DNA from 2 places in the Delftia lacustris genome. Region 1 is predicted to be linked to the other one. Evidence: riboswitches for the same ligand, from Rfam matches in the RefSeq annotation. Region 1 holds a riboswitch; the other holds the start of a gene.
The links. A riboswitch is a leader RNA that binds a small molecule or an ion and turns the genes downstream of it on or off. The one in region 1 is predicted to bind glycine.
Positions count from the first base shown of each region.

Region 1 (14,252 bases):
CTACATCAGCTGGACCGGCCACCATGTGCGCGACAACAGCGAGCAGCCGCCCTCGGTCCTGGTCTCCCAGCTGCGCGACTACCTGGAGGCCGGCTGGCGCGGCGAAGGCTGCCAGCCGCTGCTGGCGCAGCGCACGCAGCAGCACCCGCTGCAGCCCTTCAGCCGCCGCTATTTCGAAGAAGGTTCGCCCTGGACCACGTATGCGCGCGAATGGCGGGCCGCGCATGCGCAGTCTGACGGCACGGACGCGTTGCCTGCGCTGCCCGCGCAGCCGCGCCCGCCCTTTGTCCCCGACGCCTCGGCGCCGCTGACGCTGGCCCGGCTCACCGATTTCCTGCGCCACCCGGCGCGCGCCTACCTGCGCCAGCGCCTGCAGGTGCGCTTCGAGCAGGAGGACAACCCGGTCGTGGACGAGGAGTTGTTCCAGCTCGACGGCCTGACCGAATACCTGCTGGTGCAGCAGTTGCAGCAGCAGGTGGCGGCCGGCCTGTCCGAGCCCGGGCAGGCGCCCCAGGCCATGGAAGACAGTGTGCGAGCGGCCGTGGCGCGCCTCACGCGCTCGGGGCGGCTGCCGCTGGCGGGGCTGGGCGAGCGCGGCGCGCGGGCGCTGCAGTCCTCGGTCACGCCTTCGCTGCGGGCCTGGCGCCAGCAACTGGATCGGTATGCCCATCCCGCGCCGCGCAGGCGGCTGCTGATCGAGGACGATGGCCTGGTGTTCGACGACTGGATCGACGGGCTGCGCCAGTCCTGCGAAACCGAAGAGCCCCCCGAGGCGGACGACGCACAGTGCTGGCTGCTGCTGGACCCGCGCAACCTGCTCAATGCCAAGGGCCGGCCCCATGCCGACAAGCTCATGCCGGTCTACCTGCGCAGCCTGGCGCTGGCCGCCAGCGGCTCGCAGGCCGAGTTGCGCGTGGTGGCGCGCGACGGCCTGGTGCAGGTCCTGCCCATGGACCCTTCCGAAGCGCTGGCACGGCTGCGTGCATTGATGGCCCTGTGGCGCGAAGGCCAGAACGGTCCGCTGCCCCTGCCGCTGCGCAGCGGCCTGGCCATGGCCGAAGGCCTTCCCGCTGCGGCACAGCAGGCCTATGAGGGCGGCCATCTGGTCGGCGGCGAAGGCGAGGACCCGTCCTGGGCCCGCTGCTATCCCGATTTCGAGGCCTTGGTCGCCGATGGGCGCTTCGAGGCACTGGCCCATGCCGTCCACGCGCCGCTGCTCGACTGGGTGGCCGCGCAGGTGCAGGTCCAGCCCTACCAGGCGGATGCACCATGAGCACCAGCGAAGTGACCGGCGGCGTGACCAGCCATGTGCTCGACGCACAGCGTTTTCCGCTGTGGGGCAGCCGCCTGATCGAGGCCAGCGCCGGCACCGGCAAGACCTGGACCATCGCTGCGCTCTACCTGCGCCTGGTGCTGGGGCATGGCGAGGGCAGCCTGGACGGCATCAGCAGCACGGCCTTCGAGCGCCCGCTGATGCCGCCCGATATCCTCGTCATGACCTTCACGCGCGCGGCCACGCGCGAGCTGTCTGATCGCATACGCAGGCGCCTGATCGAGGCCGTGCAGTGCTTTCGTGGCGAGGCCGAACCTGCGCCCCACGACGGCTTCCTGCACGCGCTGCGCGAGGCCTACCCTGAAGGCGCGGCCCGTGAACGAGCGGCCTGGCGCCTGGCCATGGCGGCTGAATGCATGGACGACGCGGCCATCCACACCATCGACGCCTGGTGCCAGCGCATGCTGCGCGAGCATGCCTTCGACAGCGGCAACCTCTTCGACGAAACGCTGGAGCCTGACGAAAGCCAGCGACAGACCGAGGCCGCGCAGGACTACTGGCGCCAGCAGTGCTACCCGCTGTCCGACGAACTGCTGGACGAGGCCCTGAAGATCTGGCCCCACGTCGATGCCCTGGTCGAAGACATGCGTGCCCTGCTGCGCGAGCCCCCCGTGCCCGGTGCGGGCGAGGGCAGCCTGGCCGACTGCCTGCAGCGCGCCATGGAACAGCGCCGCAGCCGCCTGCTGGCCCTGGCGGCCGGCTGGGACGACAAGGCCCAGCGCCTGCAGCGGTGGTTGGATGGACAGCTCGACGGGCAGGGCGCGTTGTGGGACAAGCGCAAGCTGCAGCCCGCGCGCTACACCGGCTGGCTGGCCGCGCTGGCCGACTGGTCGCGCGCCCCGCTGGACGGTCCGCTGGCGCTGACCGAGGCCGCGCGCCACCGCCTCAGCCCCGAGGGCCTGGCCGAGGCCTTCAAGGGATCGGCCGGCGATGTGCTCATGCCGCTGGAGCTGGCCGAGCTGCAGGCGCTGCTGGTGCAGCTGGAGCAATTGCCGCCCGTCAGCGTGGCCGTGCGCCTGCATGCGGCCGCGCGCGTGGCGCAGCGGCTGGCCCACCTCAAGCGCCAGGCCGGCAGCTTCGGCTTTGCCGACATGCTGCAGCGCCTGGACACGGCCCTGGCCGGCGACAACGGCACCGTGCTGCGCGAGCGCATCCTGGCCCAGTACCCGGTGGCGCTGATCGATGAATTCCAGGACACCTCGCCGCTGCAGTACCGCCTGTTCGACCAGATCTACCGCACGGCGGCCAACGACCCGCACAGCGCCCTGCTGCTGATCGGCGACCCCAAGCAGTCCATCTACGGCTTTCGCGGCGCCGACATCCACAGCTACCTGCAGGCGCGCCGCGCCACCGAGGGGCGCCACTACGTGCTGGGCACCAACTACCGCTCCACCGAGGCGCTGGTGGGCGCCGTCAACCATTGGTTCGCGCAGGCCGAGCAGCGCCCGGGCGAGGGCGCCTTCATGTTCCGGCGCGGCAGCCACAACCCGCTGCCGTTCGAGCCCGTGGCCGCCCAGGGGCGCAGCGAGCAACTGCACACGCGCGACGGCGCCATGCCCGCCCTCACCGTGGCCTGGAGCGCGGGCCGTGACGAGGACACCGGCATCCCCCTGCCTTTGTCGGCCGACGAGGTACGGCGGCGCTTTGCGGCCCATTGCGCCGAGCAGATCGTGCAGTGGCTGGCCGACCCGCAGGCCGGCTTTGTGCAGCCCGATGGCCGCCTTGTGCGCCTGCGGCCTGCCGACATCGCCGTGCTGGTGCGCACGGGCCGAGAGGCGGCCGCCGTGCGCCGAGAACTGCAGGCACGCGCCGTGGCCTCGGTCTACCTGTCGGACCAGGATTCGGTGTTCGCCAGCGATGAGGCCCATGACCTGCTGTACTGGCTGCGCGCCGTCGCCGCGCCGCTGGATGCCCAGGCCGTGCGCGCGGGCCTGGCCACGCGGCTCATCGGCCTGTCGCTGGACGAGCTGGCCTGGCTGGCCGCCGACGAGGAAGCCTTTGACGTGCGCAGCGAGCAGCTGCGCGAACTGCACAGCATCTGGCTGCGCCTGGGCGTGCTGGCCATGCTGCGCCAGACCCTGTACCGGCTGGACCTGCCCGTGCGCTGGCTGCAGGACCCGGCCATGGGCGGCGAGCGGCGCCTGACCAACTACCTGCACCTGGCCGAGCTGCTGCAGACCGCCAGCGCCCAGCTGGAGGGCGAGCAGGCCCTGATCCGCTGGCTGGCCACCCAGATCGAGACGCCGGGCAGCGGAAGCGAAGAGCAGGTGGTGCGCCTGGAAAGCGATGCCGACCTGGTCAAGCTCGTCACCGTGCACAAGAGCAAGGGCCTGGAGTACCCGCTGGTCTGCCTGCCGTTTGCGGGCAGCTTCCGCCCCATGGAACGGGCCAGAACGCCGTTCCTGACCCTGTCCGCGCAGGACGAGTCGCAAGACGACGCGGCTCCGGCCCGCCGATTGCTGCTGGACTTCAGCGACGAGGAGCTTGCCCAGGCCGACCGCGAGCGGCTGCGCGAGGACCTGCGCCTGTTCTACGTGGCGCTCACCCGCCCGCGCCATGCGCTGTGGCTGGGCCTGGCCCCGCTCAAGCGCGGCAACGGCAAGGCCTGCGTGAACGAGCAGGGCGCAGCCGGCTACCTGCTGGGCGGCACCGAGCCGCGCTCGGCCCAGGGCTGGCGCGACGGCCTGCAGCAGCTGTGCGGCGAAGACCCGCACATGGCCTGGCGCGACCTGGATGCCGTGCCACTGCAGCGCACGCGCTGGCAGCCCCCGGCCGGCGCCACGCCGCTGCACGATGCCCCGGCCTACGACGCGCGCTTCGACACCCGCTGGGGCATCGGCAGCTTCTCTGCCCTGGTGCGCGCCATGGCCGCGCCCAGCCTGCCCGTGCTGCCCGTGGCCGTGCAGCGCCCGGCCGAGGATGAGCAGGCGCTGGAGCCGCCGCCATCGCCGGAACTGGCGGACATTGCCGGCCTGGCCGGCCTGGCCGGCCTGGCGGGCCTGCAGCCCCTGCAGAATGGACCGGCTGGCGGGCCTGCGGTCTGGCACCGCTTTTTGCGCGGCCCCGTGGTCGGCAACTTCGTGCACGACCAGCTGGAATGGCTGGGCGGCGAAGACTTTGCCCTGCCCGTGGACGGCCAGGGTGCGCTCGCTGATCGCCTGGTGCGCCGCTGCGAGCGCGCGGGCCGGGGCGAGCAGGCGCGCGACCTGCTGGCCTGGCTCACGGCCGTGGTCCACCAGCCGCTGGCGCCGCTGGATGTGACGCTGGCCACGCTGGGGCCGCAACTGTCCGAGATGGAGTTCTGGCTGCCCGCGCGCCAGCTGCCGGCCGAGCGCATCGACCAGCTGTGCCGGCGCTTCATCCTGCCGGGGCAGGAGCGGCCCGCGCTGCCCCAGCGCTCGCTGCACGGCATGCTCATGGGCTTTGCCGACCTGGTGTTCTGCCACGAGGGCCGCTACTGGGTGCTTGACTACAAGAGCAACCACCTGGGCCCGGACGGCACCGCCTACGGCCAGGAGGCCTTGGCCCGCGCCATGCTCCACCACCGCTACGACGTGCAGGCCGCGCTCTACCTGCTGGCCCTGCACCGGCTGCTGCGCAGCCGGCTGGGCACGGCCTACGAGCCGCAGCGCCAACTGGGCGGTGCGCTGTACTACTTTCTGCGCGGCATCGATGGCCCGGCCGGTGGCATGCATGCCATGGCGCCCGAGCTGCCCTTGCTTGATGCGCTCGATGAACTGCTCGGTCCCGGCCGCGCCAACGCGGAGGAACTGCCATGAGCCCGCGCCCCCGTTCGCGCACCATCGATACGGCCACGCTGGACCTGTTCGATGAACGGCCGGGCGGCGAACCGCCGGGCGACGACTCGCCGGGCGCCGTGCCGCCAGACACCAATGAAGTGCTGGCCCTGCTGCGCCGCTGGGCCGACGCGGGCCTGCTGCGCCGGCTGGATGCGGCGCTGGCTTCCTTCGTCGCCGGGCAGGATGCACAGGCCGGGCCCGCCTTGCTGGTGGCCGCCGCGCTGCTGGCGCAGATGGAGGGGCGCGGCCACAGCTGCCTGCCCCTGGCGCCGCTGGCCGGCCACCCCAACGACGTGCTGGCCTGGCCGGCCGATGCGCTGCCCGCGCAGCAGGCCCTGTGGCAGATGCTGCCTGCGCGCCTGTCCGGCTGGGTTGCGGCGCTGAGCGCCAGCCCCGTGGTGCGCGTGGTGCACGGGGAGCAGGTAGATGGACAGGATGGCAGCGAGGACCTCGGCCAGCCCCTGGTGCTGGCCGGCGCAGACGGCCCCGCGCCGCTGCTGTACCTGCGCCGCTACTGGGACTACGAACGCGCCGTGGCCGCCCACGTCATCCAGCGCACGGCGGCGCAGGCCGTGGCCGGCCAGCCGCTGGACGAAGCCCTGGCCCGCCACTGGCTGGACCGCCTGTTCCCGCCTGCGGCGGACGGTGGCGCCGTGGACTGGCAGAAGCTGGCCTGCGCGCTGGCGCTGCGCGGCCGGCTGTCGGTGATCACGGGCGGCCCCGGCACCGGCAAGACCTATACCGCCGCACGGCTGCTGGCCCTGCTGTTTGCCACGGCGCCCGATGCCGGCCAGTTGCGCGTGGCCCTGGCCGCCCCCACGGGCAAGGCGGCTGCGCGGCTGAAGCAATCGATCGACGGGGCCTTGCTGCAATTGCAGGGCAGCATGGGCGGCGAGATCGACCTGGCGGGCCTGGTGCAGCGCATGGGTGCGGCGCGCACCCTGCACTCCATGCTGGGCGCGCGGCCCGATACGCGGCACTGGGGATTCCATGCAGGGCGGCAGCTGGACGTGGACGTGCTCATCGTCGATGAGGCCTCCATGGTCCACCTGGAGATGATGGCGGCGCTGCTGGAGGCACTGCCGGCCGGCGCCCGCCTGGTGCTGCTGGGCGACAAGGACCAACTGGCTTCGGTGGAGGCGGGCGCCGTGCTGGGCGACCTGTGCCGCGATGCCCAGGCCGGGCGCTACCTGCCCGACACGCTGGACTACGCACTGCGCGTGGCGGGCCAGCGGCTGCCGCCGCAGTTCGCGGCGCCCGACGGCGATCGTGCGCCAGCGCTGGCGCAGCACACCGTCATGCTGCGCGAGAGCCGGCGCTTCGGCGGCCCCATCGGCCAGCTGGCACACGCCGTGAATGCCGGTGAGGCGGTGAAGGCCCAGGCCCTGCTCGATGCCGGCACGCAAGCCGGCGCCGGTTCCGAGCTGTGGGAACGCCATGGCGGCGGCGTGCACGCCGTGACCGAACTGGCCGTGCACGGGCGCGGCGGTCTTGCCAGCTATGCCCTCTATGCCCAGGCGCTGCAGGGCCGGCCGGATGCGGCCGGCGCCGACGAGGCAGCGCACCGCGCCTGGGTGGTCGCTGTGCTGCAGGCCTTCGAGCGCTTCCGGCTGCTGTGCGCCGTGCGCGAGGGCGATTGGGGCGTGTCCGGCCTCAACCGCGCGGTGGAGCAGGCCCTGGATGCGCAGGGCGTGATCCGCCGGGGCGGCGAATGGTATGCGGGCCGTCCCGTCATGGTCACGCGCAACGACGCGCAGCTGGGCGTGTTCAACGGCGACATCGGCATTGCGCTGCCGGGAGCGCACCAGGGGCAGCCAGGGCAACTGCTGCGCGTCTACTTCCTGCAGGGCGACGAATTGCGCTCGGTCGGCGTCAGCCGCATGGCCCATGTGGAGACCGCCTTCGCCATGACGGTGCACAAAAGCCAGGGCTCGGAGTTCGAGCACACCGCCCTGGTGCTGCCCTCGCGCGGCGGCAGCGTGCTGGGGCGCGAGCTGGTCTACACCGGCATCACGCGCGCCCGCCAGGCCTTCTCGCTGTTCTCCGAGGTGCCGGGCCTGCTGGCCTCGGCCGTTGGCAGCCCCACGCAGCGCGCCAGCGGGCTGCTGCGCTGGCTGCAGGAGTGAGTGAAGGCCCCGCGCCTCAGGCCGGGGTCTTGTCGCTGGCGTAGCGGGCCATCATCAGCGCCGTATTGGTCTTGCGGTCGGCATTGACCTGCTGCACCGTGGGCCGCTCGGCCATGCGTGCCAGGTACTCGCGCACGGGCAGGTCGGCCAGAACGTCGCGCCCGCCAACGATCTTGCTGGCCGCGCTGACCAGGGGCAGGTGGACGATGGCGCAGCAGTCGGCCAGCGTGAAGCTGTCGCCCGCCACAAAGGGGGAGAAACGCGCGAGTTTGGCGAAGGCCGCCACGTTCTTGTCGAGCTGGGCCAGCGTGCGCTCCCGGGTGGAGTCGCTGACCTGGCCGCCGAAGAAAGCCTGCGGGTAGAGGATGCGCGCCACCAGCTCCAGGTGCAGGTCCAGGTACACGCACAGCTCGCGCACCTTGGCGGCCTCGAAGGCGTCGGCCGGCAGCAGGGCCGGCGAGGGCGACAGCGTCTCCACGTACTCGACCATGGCGGCCGACTCGCACAGGCCCCGGCCGTCGTCGATGCGCAGGTAGGGCACCTTGCCCAGCGGAGAAAGCGCCATGTCGGTCTCTCCCAGCCAGGCCAGTTCCTCGTTGAAGGGCAGCTGCTTTTCCAGCAGGGCCAGCTTGACCTTGTTGTAGTAGTTGCTGGCCGCGAATCCGCACAGGGTGAGCATGGGTGTCTCCTAGGGTGTTGGTGAGGGCTGGGGGATGCGCCTGCGATGGTAGGGGCGGGCAGGGCCTGGCGGGGTCACGGACATGACGTCCTGGGGCAGACCCCTAGAATGGCGCCATGCCGCTTCGCCTGCCCTCCACCTTGGCTGCCTGCGCCCGCTGGGCGCTGGGCCTGTGGCTGTGCGTGGCGCTGGCATCGGCGTTTGCGCCGCTGGCGCGCGCCTCGGGCTGGGAGCGCCTGTGCTCGGCCGCTGGCGAATCGGTCTGGGTGCCCTCGCCAGCCGGTCAGGACAATGCCCTGGCCGGCAGCCACGGCATCGACTGCCCGCTGTGCCTGCCCCCGCTGGCGCCGCCGCCCGCCCGGTGCAGTGCGGCCCCGGCACCGCTGGTGGCAGATGCGCAGCCACGGGCGCACCCGGCCTCCGTCCACAGCGTGGCCATGCCGGCCCTGCCCCAGGCCCGCGCCCCGCCCCGGTGACTCCCGGATTCACTCCCGCTTCCTTCGCTTGGCCAACCCTTTTTGCAAGGCACGAAGACCGTGCCGCAATGCATTGAAATTTCTGGAGAAACCGTGATGACACTGCGTCAATGGACCACCCCTTTCCTGATCGCCGCCTCCCTGTCCATGGGCCTGGCCCATGCCCATGCCGATGCGGCCCATGTCAAGGCCGACGCCGCCTGGGCGCGTGCCAGCGTGCCGGGCCAGCAGGCCACGGGCGCCTTCATGCGCCTGACGGCCGAGGAGCCGCTGCGCCTGGTGGGCGTGGAGTCGCCCGCCGCCGGCGTGGCCGAGGTGCATGAAATGAAGATGGAAGGCGATGTGATGCGCATGCGCGCCATCGACGGCCTGGACCTGCCCAAGGGCGTGGCCGTGGATCTGAAGCCCGGCGGCTACCACGTCATGCTGCAGCAGCTCAAGAGCCCGCTGCTCAAGGACAGCCAGGTACCCATCACCCTGGTGTTCAAGGACGCCAAGGGCGAGACCTCGCGCCTGAGCCTGCAGGTCCCCGTGCGCGCCATGGCGCCCGGCGCAGGTGCGGCATCGGCTGCGCAGGGCGGTGCGCATGGCGGACACGGCGGACATGCCGGCCACTCCCACTGAGCTTTTTGTCATCCACCGGGTTTGTGCGCAGCGGGCCGTGCATGACTTGCGATGGACTTGGCGTGTGCCTGGGTTAAGCTGAGCGCATGGCCGGTGTGCTTCACCGGCATGTTCTTCCAACCCAGTCCTAGCGAGTGCTGCCATGAGTGATGCGTCCTCCTTCGGTTTCGGCAAGTTCATCCCCGGTTTCGACTTCCTGCAGGGCCTGGCCCAGAGTGCAGGATCGGCCACCGCCCGGCCCCTGGGGCGCCTGCCCGAATGGGTGGCGCCCACGGTGAGCATCGAAGAGGTGGACAAGCGCATCACCGAACTCAAGGCCGTGCAGTTCTGGCTCGACCAGAACGGCAAGGCGCTGGCCGCCACCATCCAGGCCCTGGAAGTGCAGCGCATGACGCTGTCCACCTTGCAGGGCATGAACGTCAGCATGGGCGAGCTGGCGCAGGCCTTCCAGTTCCCTGCAGCCGCAACCGCCGCAGCCACCGCCGCGGCCAAGGGCGCCGCCAGCGCGGGGCAGGGCGACCTTTCGGACTGGCCCATGTCCTCGGCCGCCAACCGGGCGAGCAAGAAGGAAAAGCCGCAGCCCGAGCCCGCACAGGCCGCTGCCGCGCCGCCTGCAGCCCCCGAGGCGGCCAAGGCCGCCGACAGACCCGCAGCCGCGGAGACTGCGGCGCCCAAGGACGAGTCCGCCCAGGCCGCCGCCATGGGCCAGGCCATGCAGTGGTGGGGCGCGTTGACCCAGCAATTCCAGCAGATCGCCGCCAAGGCCATGGCCGAGCCCATGGCCCCGGAGGCCGTGGCGGCCGTGGCGGCCGCACAGCGCGCCACCGGCATGGCCGGGGACCTGGCCAAGGCCACCATGGACCGCATGGCGGCACAGGCCAGCGCCTTTGCTGCGCAGGCGGGCAAGGCGGCGGCGGTCTCCCCTGCCAAGGCGCCGTCCGCAAAGCCGGCGGCCAAGGCTGCGGTGCAGGCCGAAGCCCCCAGGACCGCTGCCAAGGCTCCCGCCAAAGCGGCTGCCAGGAAAACCGCTGCAAAGGCTGGAGCCAAGGCGCCGGCCGCCAGCAAGCCGGCAGCCAAGAGCCGGCCGGCGCGTTGACCGATCGGGCCGGACCCATGGATGCGCAAGGCCCCAGCCACCCGCAAGCCGGGTGCTGGCAGGGCTAGAAAGAAGGTTGGTATGTCGTTGTTTCCTGTAGGCCATGCCAGCCATTCCGACTGGCGCGCCGCGGCCGACGCGGTGCTGCAGCAGCTGCGCTTGCAGATGGCCGGGCCCGGCCACGCGCAGCGGCCCCGTCTGGGACTGGTGTACCTGTCCCATGCGCATGCCGCCCACGCACGGCCGCTGCTGCAGCATCTGGCCAGGGCCCTGCCCCATGTGGCGGACTGGGCCGGCTGCTCGGCCGGCGGCGTTCTGGCCATGTCGCATGAGTACCTTTCAGGAACCGCGCTCGCGGTGATGCTGCTGGATGTACCGGCCGCCCACTACCGCCTGTATTCGGGCCTGGCGCCCCTGCATGCGCCTGGCGGCGAGGCCGGCTTCACGGCCCATTCGGCCCTGGTCCATGCCGCAGGCGGCCAGCCCGAGCTGGCCGAGCTGCTGTACGAGCTGTCCGAGCGCACCGAGTCCGGCCTGCTGTTCGGCGGCGTGGGCGATGACGGGGAAGATGGCGTGGAGGGCGTGCAGATCGCCTGCCGCACCGAGGATCTGCATGCGCAGCATGCGGACGCGCGCGGCATTTTTCGTGGTGGCTTTTCAGGCGTGGCCTTCGGTGCCGGCGTGCCCTGCATCACGGGCATGGCCCAGGGCTGCGTGCCGCTGGGCGAGGGGCTGGAGATCACCGAGGCGCGCGGGGCCCTGGTCACCGGGCTCGATGGCGATCCGGCCCTGCAGCGCCTGCTGCAACTGCTGGGCGTGGAGCTGGAAGGCAGCGACTGGCAGCCCGCGCTGACCACGGTCCGCACCACGCTGGCGGCCATTGCGCCGCCGGGCCGGGGCCTGGCCCACGGCGTGCTGACCGAAGAGGCCCAGGTGCTGACCCTGGTTGGCCTGGACCCGCTGCGCCAGGGCGTCGCCCTGTCATCGGCCGTGGAGGCCGGGCATTCGGTGATCTTCTGCCGCCGCCAGGCCCAGGTCGCGCGCCAGGAACTGCTGCAACTGGGCGCTGCGCTGCGCGATGCGGCGGAGCCCGAGGAGGCGGCGCCCGAAGGCGAGGCACAGCCCCGCATCCGTGGCGCCATCTACATCAGTTGCCGGGGCCGCGGCGGCGGCCTGTTCGGCGGCCCCGATGCCGAACTGCGCACCCTGCGCCACGCACTGGGCGATGTGCCATTGATCGGCTTCGTCGCCGAAGCCGAGATCATGGACGCCCGCCTGCACCGCTTCGCCGGGGTGTTGACGGTGTTCACTGCCTAGGCGTCGTACACGCCGTACACGCCGTCCGCACCTCAGACCGCGCGCGGGCGCACCGTGCCTGCGCTGCGATCCGGGTCCATGGCTACGGCTCCCAGAAAATCGAAATCCACGGCTGGCTGCCTGCCGCTGACCAGGTCGGCCAGCGCCATGCCGGAGCCGCAGGCATGGGTCCAGCCCAGCGTGCCGTGGCCGGTGTTCAGGAACAGGTTGGCGATGGGCGAGCGTCCGATCAGCGGCACATTGCTGGGCGTGGCGGGGCGCAGGCCGCTCCAGAACTGGGCGCGCCCGGTATCGCCGGCGCCGGGGAACAGCTGCTGCACGCGCCGCACGATGGCCTCGCAACGCACGGGGTCCAGGTTGCGGTCGTAGCCGTTGAACTCGGCCGTGCCCGCAATGCGCAGGCGGTCGCCTTGCGCGCCCGTGTAGCGCGAGAACACCAGCTTGAACTCGTCGTCCGTGAGGCTGACCTGGTAGGCCTTGGCGGGGTCCAGCACCGGCAGGGTCACGGAGTAGCCCTTGGCCGGGTAGATGGGCAGGCGCAACCCCAGCGGCTGGGCCAGCAGCGGGCTGAACGAGCCCATGGCCAGCACATAGGCGTCGCCCTGGATGCGTTCATAGCGGCCATCGGCATTGGTCACCTCCACATGGTCGATATGGCGGCTGGCGCCCGCACCCGTGGTGCGCAGCGCCGTCACGTGGTGGCTCTGGCGGAACTGCACGCCCGTGGCGGCGGCGATGCGCGCCAGCTCGCGTGTGAAGAGGTTGGCGTCGCCTGATTCATCCTCGGCCGTATAGGTGGCGCCCGCTATCTGCCCGCGCACATGGGCCAGGGCCGGCTCCAGGCGCACGGCTTCGTCGGCATCGATCAGGCGGCGGTCGCAGCCCAGGGCCTGCATCTGCTCGGTGGGCTTGAGCGCGCCCTCGAACTCGCGGGCGTTCGTATAGAAGTGCAGGATGCCCTGCGTGCGCTGCTCGTACTGGATGCCGGTGTCGGCACGCAGCTGCTGCAGGGCCTCGCGGCTGTAGGTGCCCAGGCGAACGATCTGCTGGATGTTGTGGCGCGTGCGCGCGGGCGTGCAGTTGCGCAGGAAGGACAGGCCCCAGAGCCACTGGCGCATGTCGGCGCGCAGGCGGAAGAGCAGGGGGGCGTCCTGCCGGCCCAGCCAGCCCAGCAACTTCAGCGGTGCGCCGGGGTTGGCCCAGGGCTCCGCGTGGCTGACCGAGATCTGCCCGCCGTTGGCGAAGCTGGTTTCGGCGCCGGGCGCGGCCTGGCGGTCGATGACGGTCACTTCATGACCGAGGGATTGCAGATAGTAGGCCGACGTGGTGCCGATCAGGCCGGCTCCGAGAACGATGACGCGCATGACGATGCCCTTTCAAAGGCATGTGCCGGGTCACGCGAAAGCTGGCTGCTATGGTCTGGATAGCAGGCAGCCGGCGTCCGTCGTGACGCAGCTGCCGCTCCCCCTGTCCTTGGTACCTGAGAGATTCACCGCCGTCCATGGGAACGGGGCTTGCTCCTTCGGTGCGCCGCACATTGCGTGCGGCGGCTCTCCAGACGGCATGTTGTGTTTGCAGTACGGAACCTGAGCGTGTATGGGAGTTTGCGCCTTCGGTGAGGCTCGGCACCGTGGCGCCCGCCTGCTCTCCTGCAGGGGCGATTCTATGGGGCTTGCGCAGCCAGCTCCAGTCGTATTGGGGATACCACCAGTTACCTGTATGTGGTGTGGCTGATTCAGGGTATTCCCTAGATCGCTCAAGCGCCTCCCTCGTAGCGCTGGTACGAGTCTCTGGCTTCATGTAAAAAAACTATTGAAATAGAAAAAAACATGATTTAGCCTATCGATATGTGCAGTGGTTTGTCAGTGCATGTTCTGGTCGATTGGACCTGCATGGGTTAACCATGGGTTGTATATATGTCTGATAGGCGACTTACCGTTGCACAGGTGCGGGTCCATGGAAACTGGTCCGTCACTGAAAAAATACAAGCACGGTGAATATGGTTTGTCGAGGGAGGAATGTTTTGCGTCGCAAACCCGACTGAAGGTGTGTCCGCTCAATGGGCAGTGGAGCAGCGCGCAAGCGTTGATGGAAATCCGCCTTTTTTTGATTGACGCGCAGGATCTGCGCGAAAAATTTTGCTTCCAAACTCACCGGCTGCAAGGTGAGTTGTGGGCTCGTGATTCAAATAGAACTATTCGAGGTACGGCGATGCAAATGCGCTGGGTACAACTGATGGCCATTGCCATTGGGAAAATCATTTTCCTGTCATATCTCCTTGAGAAAACGGGGAATATCATGCATGCTCTCAATCGCCTGCCTGGTTCGGCATTTTTTCGCAAGTGGCGTGCAGCGAAGTGCCTTTTCTCTTTGCTGCTGCTTTCATGCGCGGGTATCTCATCCACGGCACTGGCGGCGACCATCGTCTTCACGGTCACCGACAACAGCGACGCTCCCAATGCCAATGCAACGACACCAACCACCTGTGTCAGCACGCTGGGGGGCACCTTTGCTGGCGCATGTACGCTGCGAGCGGCCATTCAGGCAGCCAACTACACGCTGCAAACGCTGGATCCGAGTGCCGATGTTTCCATCGTCTTTGCGCCGACACTGACCACGTCGGTACGAACCATACAGAGCGGGACATCCAAGGATGCGGCGGGAAACCTCCATCCGTATGTCGACAATCAGACGGTTTACGTGCGCTGTGCCAATACATTCTCCAGCGGAGTCCAGTCCGGCGCCGTGACGGGGGCCACCAATGCCTGTGGTCAAAGCCAGATGATCAGCGGCGGCGATAC
Region 1 covers NZ_CP141274.1:611,810-626,061, forward strand. Annotated here, with positions in the region: gene recC (exodeoxyribonuclease V subunit gamma) at 1-1,273, shown strand, start outside; gene recB (exodeoxyribonuclease V subunit beta) at 1,270-5,112, shown strand; gene recD (exodeoxyribonuclease V subunit alpha) at 5,109-7,259, shown strand; gene U6958_RS04355 (glutathione S-transferase family protein) at 7,276-7,938, opposite strand; gene U6958_RS04360 (hypothetical protein) at 8,055-8,414, shown strand; gene U6958_RS04365 (copper chaperone PCu(A)C) at 8,511-9,038, shown strand; gene U6958_RS04370 (PhaM family polyhydroxyalkanoate granule multifunctional regulatory protein) at 9,181-10,134, shown strand; gene U6958_RS04375 (FIST N-terminal domain-containing protein) at 10,216-11,451, shown strand; gene U6958_RS04380 (D-amino acid dehydrogenase) at 11,484-12,815, opposite strand; glycine riboswitch at 12,909-13,019, opposite strand; gene U6958_RS04385 (invasin domain 3-containing protein) at 13,408-14,252, shown strand, end outside.

Region 2 (14,252 bases), 2.2 Mb from region 1:
CGCAGCAGCAGGCCCATTTCGGGGTGGTAGCCACCGTAGTAGATGAAGTCCACGCCGGCGCTCTTGAGCTTGGTGATGACGGCGGAGTAGTCGCTGTCGCCGGCGTTGATGCCTTCGAACAGGGCCACTTCCACGCCGGCCTTCTTCAGGTCGTCGCGCACGGAGGATGCAATGCCCTGGCCATACGACTGCTTGTCGTGCAGCACGGCAACCTTCTTGGGCTTGGCCTTTTCCAGGATGAACTTGGCGGCGGCCGGGCCCTGCTGGTCATCGCGGCCGATGGTGCGGAAGATGAAGTGGTAGTTCTTGCCGTCGGTCAGGGCGGGGGACGTCGCCGAGGGGGTCACCACGACCACGCCTTCGTTGTTGTAGATCGGGGCTGCGGCAATCGATGCGCCCGAGCAGACGGGGCCGATCACGTAGCCGATCTTGGCGTTGACCACGCGGTTGGCGGCCACGGGACCTTGCTTGGGTTCGCAGGCGTCATCGACGGACACCAGCTCGATCTTCTTGCCGTTGACGCCGCCGGCCGCATTGGCCATTTCCACGGCGGTGTTCACGCCTTCCTTGACCATGTCGCCGTACTGCGTCAGCGGGCCGGTGGTGGGAACCACCATGGCGATCTTGATTTGCGCATGCGCTGTGGAGAACAGGGCGGCGCCAGCCAAACCCAGGGCGGCGACGACGGTGTGCATGCGGAACGGAATGCTCATGAGTACTTCCTTCAACTTTGGGTAAAGCGTTCTGAAAAACGCGGTGGCTCCTGTAGGGGCTAGCCGCGCAAAGAAGCACAGGTTAATCGCCTGGTTACCAATGGCAACAGGGTATCCCGGGGCTGGCGCGGCAACAGGCTTTTCGCTAAGGCTCCCATCGCGGCCTGCGCCGTCGGGCGGGGGCTGTTTTGGCCGAAGAAAACGGCTGATGCCGACGATGCACCCTGACGGTGCTTCATGAAGTCAATATGACCAACTGCAAGAAGGGGAAACACGTACGCTGAATGTTGCATTGCAGCAACGTACGCGGTGGCGATGATTTGCGTGTTCCTGCGATGGATCAGAACGGCGCGGCGGATTCGAAACGCAGCGTCTCGCCAGACAGGGGATGCGCCAGCTCCAGCAGCTGCGCATGCAGCAGCAGGCGCGGCGACAGCGCCTGCACGGCGGCATCGGCATAGAGCGCATCGCCCAGGATGGGATGGCCCAGCGCGGCCATGTGCACGCGCAGCTGGTGGGTGCGCCCCGTCACGGGCTGCAGCTGCACCCGCGTGGTGATTGCGTCCCGGACTTCGGTGGCTTGCGCGCCTGGCAGGGCGCGCCACAGGGTCTGGCTGGGCTTGCCCTGCACGGCATCGATGATGCGCAGCGGGCGCCGCTCCCAGTCGGCTGCAATCGGCAGGTCGATGCTCTGCCATGCGCCGGCTTGCCGCGCGGTGGGGCTGCCTGCCACCACGGCCACATAGCGCTTGTGCACGCGGCGCTGCGCAAAGGCCTCGCTCAGCAGGCGCTGGCTGGCCAGGCTGCGCGCCATGATCACCAGGCCCGAGGTGGCCTGGTCCAGCCGGTGCACGACCAGCGCATCGGGCCAGCGCTGCAGGGCGCGGGCGCTCAGGCAGTCCTGCTTGTCTGGGCCGCGCCCGGGCACGCACAGCAGGCCGCTGGGCTTGTCCAGCACCAGCAGTTCGGCATCTTCGTGCAGGCAGATGACGCCTGCGCCGTCACCTGCACTGGCGCCGCCATCGCGTTGCTCAGGGGTCAAGCCGTTCCCCGCTCATTCAGCAGCCTGTGCACCGTGGCGCACAGCTCTTCCACGTCGTTGGGCTTGTGGACCAGGGCCCTGGCGCCTGCAGCCAATGCGGCCTGCTCGATCTCGGTGGTGATGTAGCCCGAGGCCAGCGCGATGGGCAGCTGCGGCTGGATGGACAGGGCCTCATGCACCAGGTCGATGCCGCTGTAGCCGGGCATGTTGTAGTCGGTGACCAGCAGGTCGCAGTCCTGGGGCGCGGCGCGCAGCGCCTCGATGGCCTCGTGCGGATCGGTGAAGCCGCTGACCTGGTAGCCGCGCCGGCGCAGCAGGCGCTGCACCAGAAAGACCAGGGCCTGGTCATCGTCCACGTACATCACATGCTGCTGCGCGGCCTGCGGGTCGGGCAGCAGGGCGAACTGCGGGCCGGTCGGGGTTTCCGCGGCCGCCAGGGGCTCGGGTGCGCTGGGCAGCGCCTGGGCGGCGAGGGGCTCGGCCGGTGCAGAGTCGGCCGGCGTCAGGGGGTCGGCCGGAGGAAAGTACAGCGTGAAGCGGCTGCCCTGGCCGGGGATGCTGTACACGTCCACGGCGCCGCCGTGGTTGCGCATGACACCGTGTACCACGGGCAGGCCCAGGCCCGTTCCCTGGCCCACGGGCTTGGTGGTGAAGAAGGGCTCGAAGATGCGCTGCAGCGTGCGTGCGTCCATGCCGGGGCCGTTGTCCTGCACCGACAGCGCCACATAGCTGACGGGCGGCAGGCCCAGGCGTTCGCACAGGCGCTGGTCCGGGCGCACCAGGTCGGCATCCATCTGGATCAGGCCGCGCCGCTCGCCCAGGGCGTGCATGGCATTGGTGCACAGGTTGAACAGGGCCTGCTCCACCTGCATGGCGTCGGCCAGCATGGGCGGCATCTGCGGCGGCACGTGCACCTGCAGCTCCACGGCGGGCGGCAGGGTCACGCGCAGCAGCCGCGCCGTGTCGCCCATGACCTCGCGCGCCTGCACAGGCTTGCGCTGCGGCGGTTCATTGCGGCTGAACGTCAGGATCTGGCGCACCAGATCGCGCGCGCGGCGGCCGGCCTTTTCGATCTCCTGCAGGCTTTCGATGGCTGCGGCATTGCCGCCGCAGTCGGCCTTGGCCAGCTCCACATTGCCCAGGATGGCGCCCACGATGTTGTTGAAGTCGTGGGCAATGCCGCCGGCCATGGTGCCCAGGGCCTGCATCTTGTGCGATTCGCGCAGCTGGTCTTCCAGCTCGTTGCGCTGGGCCTCGGCCTTCTTGCGGCTGGTGAGGTCGCGCGCGAACACGGTGGTGGTCTCGCCGCCGCTGTGGTGCTCGAAGGAGACGCTGACCTCGACCGGGATTTCGCGGCCGCTGGCCGTGCGTGCCGTCATCTCGCCCAGCACGGCCTGCGTGGTCAGCGGCGCAAAGGACAGGGCCTGGGCCGCATCGGGCAGGAAACGCTCCAGCGGACTGCCCAGCGCGTCGTGCGGCGGACACAGAAACAGGGCGGCAGCCGTGGGATTGAAGACGGTGATGCGCTGCTCGTGGTCCAGGCAGATGATGGCGTCCAGGGCCGAGTTGATGACCGATTCGAGCCGCCGCTCGCTCAGGAACAGCTGGTGGTTGCGCTGCTGCAGCGCCAGGCGCTCGGCCAGCAGCGGACCCTGGTCGACCACGGCGCACAGGTACTGCGCAATGGGCGGGCCGCTTTGCTGCGGGATGGCGATGCAGGCCACATGCAGGTCGGCGCGCAGCTGGTGCTGCTCGGTGATGTCGAAGCAGACCTCGTGGGCCTCGGTGCGGCCCAGCTCGCGTGCCGCAACGAAGGTCTCGCGCACGCGCTCGGCGTCGTCAGGGTGCACGAAGGGCGCGAAATTGACCAGCAGCCGGTCATGCTCGGTGGGCTGGAAGGCGCTGTGCGCCATGGCGTTGGCCTGCACCACCATGTCGTGCTCGTCCACCACCAGCAGGGGCAGGGGAATGCTGGCAAACAGGGCTTCGAAGCGCTCGGAGGCGCTTTCGGCCACGGCCTGGCTGTAGTCCAGCACGCGGTTCTGGATCTCCAGCTCGCGCTGGTAGTTGCGCAGCTCGGCGACCAGGGCCTGCAGCGGATCGTCTTCGGGCTGGAAGGAGGGGAAACGTTCGACGGGGGGCAGGTCGGCGCCGGGCGCCAGCAAGGCATGCAGGGGCAGGTGCTCGTCGTCGCGAGGCTGGTCGGAAGGGTCTTGGCTGCTCATCGCGTGCTGGCGCTGGGGAAAGCGGCATCTGCCGCACAAATCCTGGTTGCCCGCGCCTGGCGTCCGGCAGATGGACCGGGGCCCGGCGCGGGCAGGGCCGCAGTGTACGCGCGCCGGCCGGGGCGCCACAAGCGCCCCTTTGGGTGGCAGGTGCTTCAGCTCAGGTAAGCGTCGACCGGGATGCAGCTGCAGTAGAGGTTGCGGTCGCCGTAGACGTTGTCCACCCGGCCCACGGGACACCAGTACTTGGACTGGCGCAGGGCAGCCACGGGGTAGGAGGCGGCCTCGCGGCTGTACGGGTGGGTCCATTCCGAAGCCAGCAGGGTCTCGGCCGTGTGCGGCGCGTTCTTGAGCGGGTTGTCGTCCTGGGGCAGGCGGCCCTGCTCGATGGCGCGGATTTCCTCGCGGATGGCGATCATGGCGTCCACGAAGCGGTCCAGCTCGTACAGGCTTTCGCTTTCGGTGGGCTCCACCATCAGCGTGTTGGGCACGGGGAAGGACAGCGTGGGCGCATGGAAGCCGTAGTCGATCAGGCGCTTGGCCACGTCCTCGGCCATGACGCCCGTGCTTTCCTTGAACGGGCGCAGGTCCAGGATGCACTCGTGCGCCACATGGCCGTGCTCGCCCGCGTACAGCGTGGGGTAGTGGTCGCGCAGCCGGGCGCTGATGTAGTTGGCGCTGAGGATGGCGGTCTCGGTGGCCAGGGTCAGGCCCTGGGCGCCCATCATGCGGATGTACATCCAGCTGATGGGCAGCACGGCCGCATTGCCCAGCGGCGCGGCACTGATGGCACCCGTGCCTCCCGCAAGGCCCGTGGTGGCATGGCCGGGCAGGAAGGGCACGAGATCCTCGACCACGCAGACCGGGCCCACGCCCGGGCCGCCGCCGCCGTGCGGGATGCAGAAGGTCTTGTGCAGGTTCAGGTGGCTGACATCGCCGCCGAAGCTGCCCGGCGCGGCCAGGCCCACCAGGGCGTTCATGTTGGCGCCGTCCACGTAGACGCGGCCGCCGTGGTCATGCACCAGCTTGCACAGCTCCTTGACCTGGGTCTCAAACACGCCGTGCGTGCTGGGGTAGGTGATCATGATGCAGGCCAGGTTGGCACTGTGCTGCTCGCACTTGGCCGCCAGGTCCGCCATGTCGACGTTGCCGTTGGCGTCGCAGGCGGTGACCACCACCTGCATGCCCACCATCTGCGCGCTGGCGGGGTTGGTGCCGTGGGCGCTGCTGGGAATCAGGCAGACGTTGCGGTGCGACTGGCCCCGGCTCGCATGCCAGCCCTTGATGGCCAGCAGGCCCGCGTACTCGCCCTGGCTGCCGGCATTGGGCTGCAGGCTGATGCCGGCGTAGCCCGTGGCCTGGCATAGCCAGTCGCGCAGCTGCTTGTCCAGTTCCGCATAGCCCTGCTGCTGGTCGGCCGGGGCAAAGGGGTGCACCTGGGCGAATTCGGGCCAGGTGATGGGAATCATCTCGCTGGTGGCGTTGAGCTTCATGGTGCAGGAGCCCAGCGGGATCATGCTGCGGTCCAGCGCCAGGTCCTTGTCCGACAGCTGGCGGATGTAGCGCAGCATGGCGGTCTCGGAGCGGTGGGTGTTGAACACCGGGTGCGTGAGGAAGGCGCTGCTGCGGCGCAGTCCGTCGGGAATCAGCGGCTCCACGCCCTTTTCGAAGGCGGTGAAGCTGGGCAGGGCCTGGCCGTCCCGGGCGAAGATCTTCCACAGCAGCTCGACATCGGCGCGCGTGGTGGTCTCGTCCAGCGAGATGCACAGGTATTCCTTGAAATACACGCGCAGGTTGGCGCCCAGGGACACGGCACGCTCCACGATGGCCTGGGTGGCCGCGCCCGTGTGCAGGCTCAGCGTGTCGAAGCTGGGCGCCTCGCGCAGCGGCGCGCCCAGCTCGGCCAGGCCGCGCGCCAGGATGGCCGTGTACGAGGCCACGCGGCGGGCGATGCGCTCCAGGCCCTCGGGGCCGTGGTAGACGGCGTACATGCTGGCCACCACGGCGGGCAGCACCTGGGCCGTGCAAATGTTGGAGGTGGCCTTTTCGCGGCGGATGTGCTGCTCGCGCGTCTGCAGTGCCAGGCGGTAGGCGGGCTTGCCGTGCACGTCCACGCTCACGCCGACCAGGCGGCCGGGCAGGGAGCGCTTGAACTCGTCGCGGCAGGCCATGAAGGCGGCGTGCGGGCCGCCGGCGCCCATGGGCATGCCAAAGCGCTGGGTGGTGCCCACCACGATGTCGGCACCCCATTCGCCGGGCGGCGTGATCAGGGTCAGCGCCAGCAGGTCGGTGGCCACGATGAAGGCGGCCTGCTTGCCATGGGCCTTGTCCACGTCGGCGCGCAGATCGTCGATGCGGCCGCTGGTGGCAGGGTACTGGGCCAGCACGGCGAAGTAGTCGCCCTCCATCAGCTGGTTCCATTCCTCCAGCGAGTTGGCCAGCAGCACCTCGATGCCCAGCGGCGCGGCGCGCGTCTGTATCACCTCGATGGTCTGGGGGTGGGCATCGCCGGCCACCACGAAACGGTTGCTCTTGCTTTTGACGGAGCGCTTGGCCAGCGTCATGGCCTCGGCGGCCGCCGTGGCCTCGTCCAGCATGGAGGCGTTGGCAATCGGCATGGCCGTCAGGTCGCAGACCATGGTCTGGAAGTTGACCAGGGCCTCCATGCGGCCTTGCGAGATCTCGGCCTGGTAGGGCGTGTAGGCCGTGTACCAGGCGGGGTTCTCGAGAATGTTGCGCAGGATGACGCCGGGCGTGTGCGTGCCGTAGTAGCCCTGGCCGATGAAGCTTTTGAGCAACTGGTTGCGGCCTGCCAGCGCCTTGAGTTCGGCCAGCGCCTGGGCCTCGGTGGCCGCTGGCGGCAGCGCCATGGGCTGGTGGCGCCGGATGGAGGGCGGGACGATGGCGTCGATCAGCGCATCGCGCGATGCCGCGCCGATGGCGCTGAGCATGTGGGCATCGTCTTCGGGCGCGATGCCGATATGGCGGGCCACGAATTCGGTGGCGTTCTCGAGGGCGGCAAGGGGCTGGGTGGAGGACATCAGCATGGAGGGACCTGTCTCAAAAGCTGAAAAGCGCCAGGGCGGGCCCTGGCGCCCGTCCTGGCCGGAAAGTGGCGTCAGTTGCTCTGGGCAAAGGCCGTGTAGGCGGCTTCGTCAAGCAGCGCGGCCAGCTGGCCTGCGTCGCTGAGCTTGACCTTGAAGAACCAGCCTTCGCCCAGCGGGTCGCTGTTGGCCAGGGAGGGGTCGTCGCGCAGGGCCTCGTTGACTTCGACGATCTCGCCGCTGACGGGCATGTAGACATCGGCGGCGGCCTTGACGGACTCGACCACGCCGGCCACATCGCCCTGGTTGAAGCTGGTGCCCACGGCGGGCAGGTCGACGAACACCACGTCGCCCAGCGCGTCCTGCGCGTGGAGGGTGATGCCGACGATGGCCGCGTCAGGGTTGGCGGCGTTGATCCACTCGTGGTCCTTGGAATACTGGATGCTCATGGCTTGCTCCGATAGAAACTGAAAAAACCTGTGAAAGGCGGTTTGAGAAAGGTCAGTGCGCACTGTAGCGGCATGCGATGGCAGGAAAAACGAATCCGCCGAACTCGATCCACGCCAAGCGCGCAGGCTGTCCTCAACCGCGGTGATAGCGGGGCGCCACGAAGGGCGTGGCCTGCACCTGCATGGGCACGGCCTTGCCGCGCACCATGGCCTGCAGCGTGGTGCCGATGGCGGCGCTGCCCGGCTCCACATAGGCCAGTGCCACGGGCTGGTTCAGCGTGGGCGACAGCAGGCCGCTGGTGACCTGGCCGACCTTGCGGCCGCTGGCATCCAGCAGTTCCGTGCCTTCGCGCACGGGCACGCGCTCCAGGGCCACCAGGCCCACGCGCTTGCGCGTGAGCAGCTCGGGCGACTGCAGCTGGGCCAGCACGGTGGCTGCGCCGGGAAAGCCGCCTTCGCGCTCGCCACCTGCGCGGCGGACCTTCTGCACGGCCCAGTTCAGGGCGGCCTCGGCCGGGGTGGTGGTCGTGTCCAGATCGTTGCCGTACAGGCACAGGCCGGCTTCCAGGCGCAGCGAATTGCGCGCGCCCAGGCCCACGGGCCTGACTTCGGGCTGGGCCAGCAGGGCACGGGCAAAGGCCTCGGCGTGGCTGGCGGGCAAGGAGATCTCGAAGCCGTCCTCGCCGGTGTAGCCGCTGCGCGTGATGTACAGCTCGGCCCCCTCCCAGTCGAAGTGGCCGCCTGTCATGAACACCAGGCCGGCCGTATCCGGCAGCAGGCGCTCCATGGCGGCTGCGGCCTGCGGGCCCTGCAGCGCCAGCAGGCCCCGGTCGAACTGGGGCTCGATTCCGCAGCGCTGGCCGATGCGGGCCTGGATGTGCGCCAGGTCTTCGTGCTTGCAGGCGCCGTTGACGATCAGGAACAGGTCGTCCTCGCGGCGCACGAACATCAGGTCGTCCAGAATGCCGCCCGCGTCGTTGAGCAGCAGGCCGTAGCGCTGGCGGTGTTCGCCCAGGCCCAGCACGTCCATGGGCATCAGCGACTCCAGCGCGGCCCCGGCGTCGGCACCGCGCACGCTGATCTGGCCCATGTGCGAGACATCGAACAGGCCTGCCGCCTCGCGCGTGTGCAGATGCTCGGCCATCAGCCCCTGCGGGTATTGCACGGGCATGGAGTAGCCGGCAAACGGCACCATGCGCGCGCCCAGTTCCTGGTGCAGGTCGAACAGCGGGGTCTTGAGCAGATCGGTGGTGGAGGCAGCGGACAAGGAGGGCTCTCTTTCAGGCAAGGAACAAGGCATAACGCCATCCCGGTCCTCCGGGATGTGCTGCCCTGCTGTCCGCTTTACCTGAGAGATTCACCCGCACCTTCCATGCGTGGGGCTTGCTCCTTCGGTGGATGGGGCACACCGCCGTGCCCTGCATCTCTCTCCAGCTAGGAACGCCTGCGGCCGTGGCGGCAGGCGGTGCCAGTCCTTTTGCCTGAGCGTTCGGGAAACCCTGCGCCTTCGGCGGTGCCGCTGCCTGTGACCATTGCGGCCGGGCGGGCACTCTCTCCTGACCGGCGCATTCTAGCTGCGGCCAGCGTCCGCGCGGCTTCGGGATTTCCGCGGGCCGACTGCAACTCCATGCGCTTGCCTGCATGGATGCATTTGCAAATTGCATAACTGTCTAAAAAATCTCCTACATTGAGGTGCATCGATATATGAAATCTCGTGAGCGAGAAGGAAGAAGCGCACATGCAGCAGACGCTGGGAGACACATTGGCCTGGCCGGCACGTTACCTGCCGAACAAGGAAGCCCTGGTCGCGTGGGAGGGCGGCGAGCGCCGCGCCTGGACCTACGCCCAGCTCGATGCCGAAGTCAACCGCCACGCCCACGGCCTGGCCGAGCTGGGCATAGGCCATGGCGACGTGGTCGCGGCCTTTCTCTACAACACGCCGGCCTTTGTCTTCACCATGCTGGCGGCCGCGCGCCTGGGCGCCATCTTCAATCCCATCAACTACCGGCTGGCGGCGCAGGAGCTGGCCTTCATCCTCAAGGACGGCGCAGCGCGCGCCCTTGTGTTCGAGCACGAGGGCGGCGAGGTGGCCGCACGCGCCCAGGCCCTGCTCAAGGCCGAAGGTGGCGGCACTGGCACGGGCATCGAGCACTGGATCTTTGCCGACGATGCCCCGGCCGACCCGCTGCCGGCCTGGGCCACGCAGCGCCTGTCCGCCCTGGCCAGTGGCCGCAGCAGCGCGCCGCCCCAGGCCCATGTGCGCGAGAGCGACCCCTGCATCCTCATGTACACCAGCGGCACCACGGGCCGGCCCAAGGGCGTGCTGCATACGCACCGCAGCAAGCTGGCGCACAACGCCCTCATGCACCAGACCATGCAGTTCACGCGCGACGACGTGGGCCTGGCCATGGCGCCGCTCAACCACACGGCCGAGCTGCACACCAGCTTTTTGCCGCGCCTGCAGGCCGGTGCCACCCAGGTGCTGCTGCGCCGCTTCGACGTGACCGAGGCCTGGCGCCTGATCCGCGAAGAGCGCGTGAGCTTCTTCTTCGCGGCGCCCACCATGGTCACCATGCTGCTGGCCGACCCCATTGCCTCGCCTGAGCAGGCGCCCGCGCTGCGGCTGGTGGAGTACGGCGGCGCCTCCATGGCGCCGCACCTGATCCGCGAATGGACACGCAAGGTCGGCAGCGACCTGGTCCAGGTCTACGGCACCACCGAGATGGGGCCCTGCATGTCCATCCTCCTGCCGCGCGAGCAACTCTCGCACGCGGGCTCGGCCGGGCTGCCCTCCATGGGCCATGACCTCATCGTGGCCCGCCTGCGCGAAGACAACGCCCCCACCGACCCGGCCGAGGCCTGCCTGCCCGGCGAGGTGGGCGAGATCCTGGTGCGCGGCCCCTGCATGATGGCCGGCTACCTCAACCGCCCCGACGCCAACACCCGCGCCCTGGCGCACGGCTGGTACCACACGGGCGACCTGGGCCACATCGACGACGACGGCTATCTCTGGATCCGCGACCGCATCGACTACATGATCAATTCGGGTGCCGAGAACGTCTATCCGCGTGAGGTGGAAGACGCGCTGGTCGAACACGCCGACGTGCTCGAGGTCGCCGTCATCGGCGAGGCCGACGAGCGCTGGGGCCAGATCGTCGCCGCCCACGTGGTTGCCAAGCCGGGCGCCACACCCACGGCCGAGGCGCTGGACGCCTTCCTGGTCCACGGCGACCGCCTGGCCGCCTACAAGCGCCCGCGCCGCTACCACTTCCGCGAGGCCCTGCCCAAGACGGCCAGCGGGAAGATACAGAAGCAGTTGCTGAGGGTGGGGGTGACGGCCTGAGGCTGCGGCCTGCGCTTACTCCTGCACTTGCTCCTGCTCTCACTCCTGTGTTTGCCCCTGCGCAGCACAGCACTGCGCCATCGAGTTGCGCAGCCACCGATGCATGGCATCCCCCTGCTTGCGCACATGCCAGGCCTGCTGGTAGGCGAACTCGGGCAGCTCCAGCGGCGGAGCGAAACGGCGCAGCGTTTTGTGGCGGCGCAGGTCACCAATGGCGCGGCTGCCCACGGTCAGCACGAGGTCGGTGCCTGCCAGCACCTCCAGCGCCGCGCTCCAGTGGGGCAGGGCCAGCACCACGCGGCGGCTCAGGCCTTGGGCGGCCAGCGCCCGTTCGATCTCCTCGCTGGCGTCGGGCCGCATGGCCAGCATGACGTGCGGGCGCTGCAGCCAGTCCGGCAGTGACAGCCCGCCGCGTGCCGGCAGCACGGCCTGGTCGGCCACGCTCACGAACTGTTCCTGGAACAGATCCTGCACCTCGATGCCTTCGGGCAGGTCGGGTGCGTCGGGGAAGGGCCCCAGGGCCAGGTCCAGTTCGCCATCGGCCAGCTGGGCCAGCATCACCTCGCGCGTGGACTGGCTGATGGCCAGGTCCAGCCCGGGTGCGTGCTGGCGCAGATGCCGCATCAGCGGCGGGAGCACGATGCGCGATGCGTAGTCCGACAGCGCCAGCCGCAGCCGTCCGCGTGCGTGGGCCGGGTCGAACTCCGCCTGTGCCAGCAAGCCGTTGAGGCTGCCCAGCGCATCCGCCAGCGGTTGCACCAGGCCTTGTGCGCGTGCCGTCAGCGCCATGCGGCCGCCGCGCCGCACCAGCAACGGGTCGCCCAGATGTTCGCGCAGCTGCGCCAGCGAATGGCTCATGGCCGGCTGGCTCTTGTGCAGACGCAGGGCCGCACGCGTCACATGTTTTTCGGCCAGCAGGGCGTGCAGGGCCAGCAGCAGGTTGAGGTCGATACGGCGCAGTTCATCCATGCCATGAATATAGACCGTGCACACAAACGATTTCCATCAACGTGCTGGATGCGAGAGCATGCAGGCATCGATTGACAGAAGAAGAAAGGTCTTGCCGCATGACAGGTAAAAGCACATTCACCGCCCTTGCTCCCGTGGCCCTGGCGCTGCTGGCGGGGGCCATCCTGCCATTCCAGGCCGCCAGCAATGCTCTGGTGGGCCGTCTGCTGGGCCACCCGCTGTGGGGCGCGCTGGTCTCGCTGGCCGTGAGCGTCATGGTCGTGGTGCCTGCACTGTGGGTGCTGCGCGCGCCCGCTCCGGCCATGGCCCAGGCGGCAGCGGGGCCATGGTGGCTATGGATAGGCGGCGTGCTGGGTGCCATCTATGTGGCCAGTGCGGCGGCCGTTACACCCAAGCTGGGCGCAGGCGGCTTCCTGGTTTGCGTGGTGGCGGGGCAGATCGTGGTCTCGGTGCTGGTGGACCACTTCGGCCTGATGGGCCTGGGCGCACGGCCGGTCAATGCGACGCGCCTGGCCGGCGTGGCCTTGATCCTGGGTGGCGTGCTGCTGGTGGTGCAGGGCGGGACGGCCCGTGCAGCGGCGGCCCCATGAGCGCCACGAGCACGCACTGCTTCAGGGGCAAAGGCCCCGGCCTTGCCCGCGTCAGGCGGGCATGCCCGGCGGCACGGCGGCCGGCCTTGCCGCTGGCGGACATTCCTGGCAGGCATCTGCCGTGCCGGGCGGGAGCCGGCCCAGCCGGATGACAAAGCAGGCCCCGCCTCCGGCAGCCGGCTGGAAGAACGCGTCGCCTGCGTGCAGCCTGGCGATGCGCCTGACCACGGACAGGCCCAGGCCATGCCCGTTGACGTGCCGGGTGGCGCTTGCGCGTTCATAGGGCTCGAAAACCTGTCTTGCCGCTTCGGGCGCAAGGCCCGGTCCCTGGTCGCTGACGGAAATCAGCAGGTCACCGGACGCATCGCAGCGGGCGGCCAGGGTGATGTCGCCCGCCTTGGCATATTTGATGGCGTTGCCGACAAGGTTGGAGATGGCGATGCGCACCAGGACAGGGTCGCATTGCCATTGCTGCGGGCCTTGTTCCAGATCCAGTTTCAGGCGATGCCGCCGGGACCAGCCGACGAGCTCTGCAGACTCCTCCAGGAGTTCATCCAATGGCGTCTGCTCCAGTTGCAGCCGGAACGCGCCCGCGTCCAGCCGGTCGTTGATCAGGCAGGTGTCCACCAGGGTCATCAGCCGGCGCGAAGCCCTGCGTATCTGGGACGCCTGCTCGATGAGGGAGTCCGCATCCGTCGTCGGGAACGTCTGCAGCTCGGTCGCGGCGCCGTCCACGATGGTGAGCGGGGTGCGGAACTCGTGGTTGATCATGTTGAAGAACTGGCGCTGCTCCAGCCGCATCTCCCGCTCGCTGTGCAAGGCCGTCTGCAGGGCCTGCTGGGCCGTTTGCAGCTGTGCGGTGCGCTGCAGGACCTTGGACTCCAGCTCGCGCTCGGCCGCCTGGGCGCGTGACAGGGCCTGCATCCGCTCACTGCGCAGGGCGCGCTCCGCCACCCGCGTGCGGTTGGTCACCGCCATTCCCAGCAGGATGGCCTCGGAAACACGCCCGGCAAACCACAGCATCTGGGCCGATGGCAGAGCGACATCGGGCAGCAGGCCCTGGGTTCTCAGCAGGTTCAGGATGCCCAGGGCGGATGGCACGGCAAACGCCAGCGCGCCCGGCAGGTATTGCCACTGCCTTCGAACCACCAGCAGGTACAGCACGAAGACCGCACCGAACGATGTGGACACCAGGGCCGTGAACACCACGGCACGCGAGATCTGCGCATAGCCACCCAACAGTGCCATGCCCAGTGCGATGGCATTCAGCCAGGCCACCACGCTGAAGAGGTGCGCAGCCCAGATCCAATGGCGGCGGAACTCGAACAATTGGCTGAAAAACACCGTCGCCACCACACAGAAGCTGCAGTAGGCGATGGACAGCGCATGCTGGGGCTGGTCGGCGCCGGGCAGCCACAGGCCTTCGGGCCGGTAACGGAAAGCAGCGTAGGCAAAACCGGCTGCCAGGAGCGCGGCGCAAAGAATGTAGAGCCTTTCCCTGAGCCAGCACCACAGGATCAGGCTCATCAGCGTGATGGCCAGGGCCGAGCCCATGTACGCGTAAAGCAGCATGGCGGCCGGCGCCATGCTCCTGCCGGGAAAGACCGCGATGCCCTGGGCTGCCTGGGGGTTGGGCAGCAAGCGGGTGAGCAGTGCCAGAAGCGCTGCGGCTGCCAGGGCTTGCGCCAGCCATCGCATTGCAGAATCCGTTGGCCAGTGCCTCCGGCGGCCTTCGGTGGGATTGTCTTGGGTGTGGATCAAGGGGCCGATTGGTTGATGTGGCGAGCGCCCATGCATGCCCGACGTCAGGGTCAGTGCATGTCGTGCACGTTTGCGGGAGGCATTGTGCACCGGCCGCCGTTGCGGGAAAGCGCTGC
Region 2 covers NZ_CP141274.1:2,797,004-2,811,255, forward strand. Annotated here, with positions in the region: gene U6958_RS14150 (branched-chain amino acid ABC transporter substrate-binding protein) at 1-713, opposite strand, end outside; gene U6958_RS14155 (RluA family pseudouridine synthase) at 1,054-1,755, opposite strand; gene U6958_RS14160 (PAS domain-containing sensor histidine kinase) at 1,752-3,980, opposite strand; gene gcvP (aminomethyl-transferring glycine dehydrogenase) at 4,136-7,027, opposite strand; gene gcvH (glycine cleavage system protein GcvH) at 7,099-7,473, opposite strand; gene gcvT (glycine cleavage system aminomethyltransferase GcvT) at 7,607-8,773, opposite strand; glycine riboswitch at 8,799-8,917, opposite strand; glycine riboswitch at 8,933-9,042, opposite strand; gene U6958_RS14180 (fatty acid--CoA ligase) at 9,212-10,816, shown strand; gene U6958_RS14185 (LysR family transcriptional regulator) at 10,856-11,785, opposite strand; gene U6958_RS14190 (DMT family transporter) at 11,884-12,375, shown strand; gene U6958_RS14195 (sensor histidine kinase) at 12,427-14,073, opposite strand.
Region 2: another riboswitch for glycine. It lies ahead of gcvT (glycine cleavage system aminomethyltransferase GcvT); the one in region 1 lies ahead of U6958_RS04380 (D-amino acid dehydrogenase).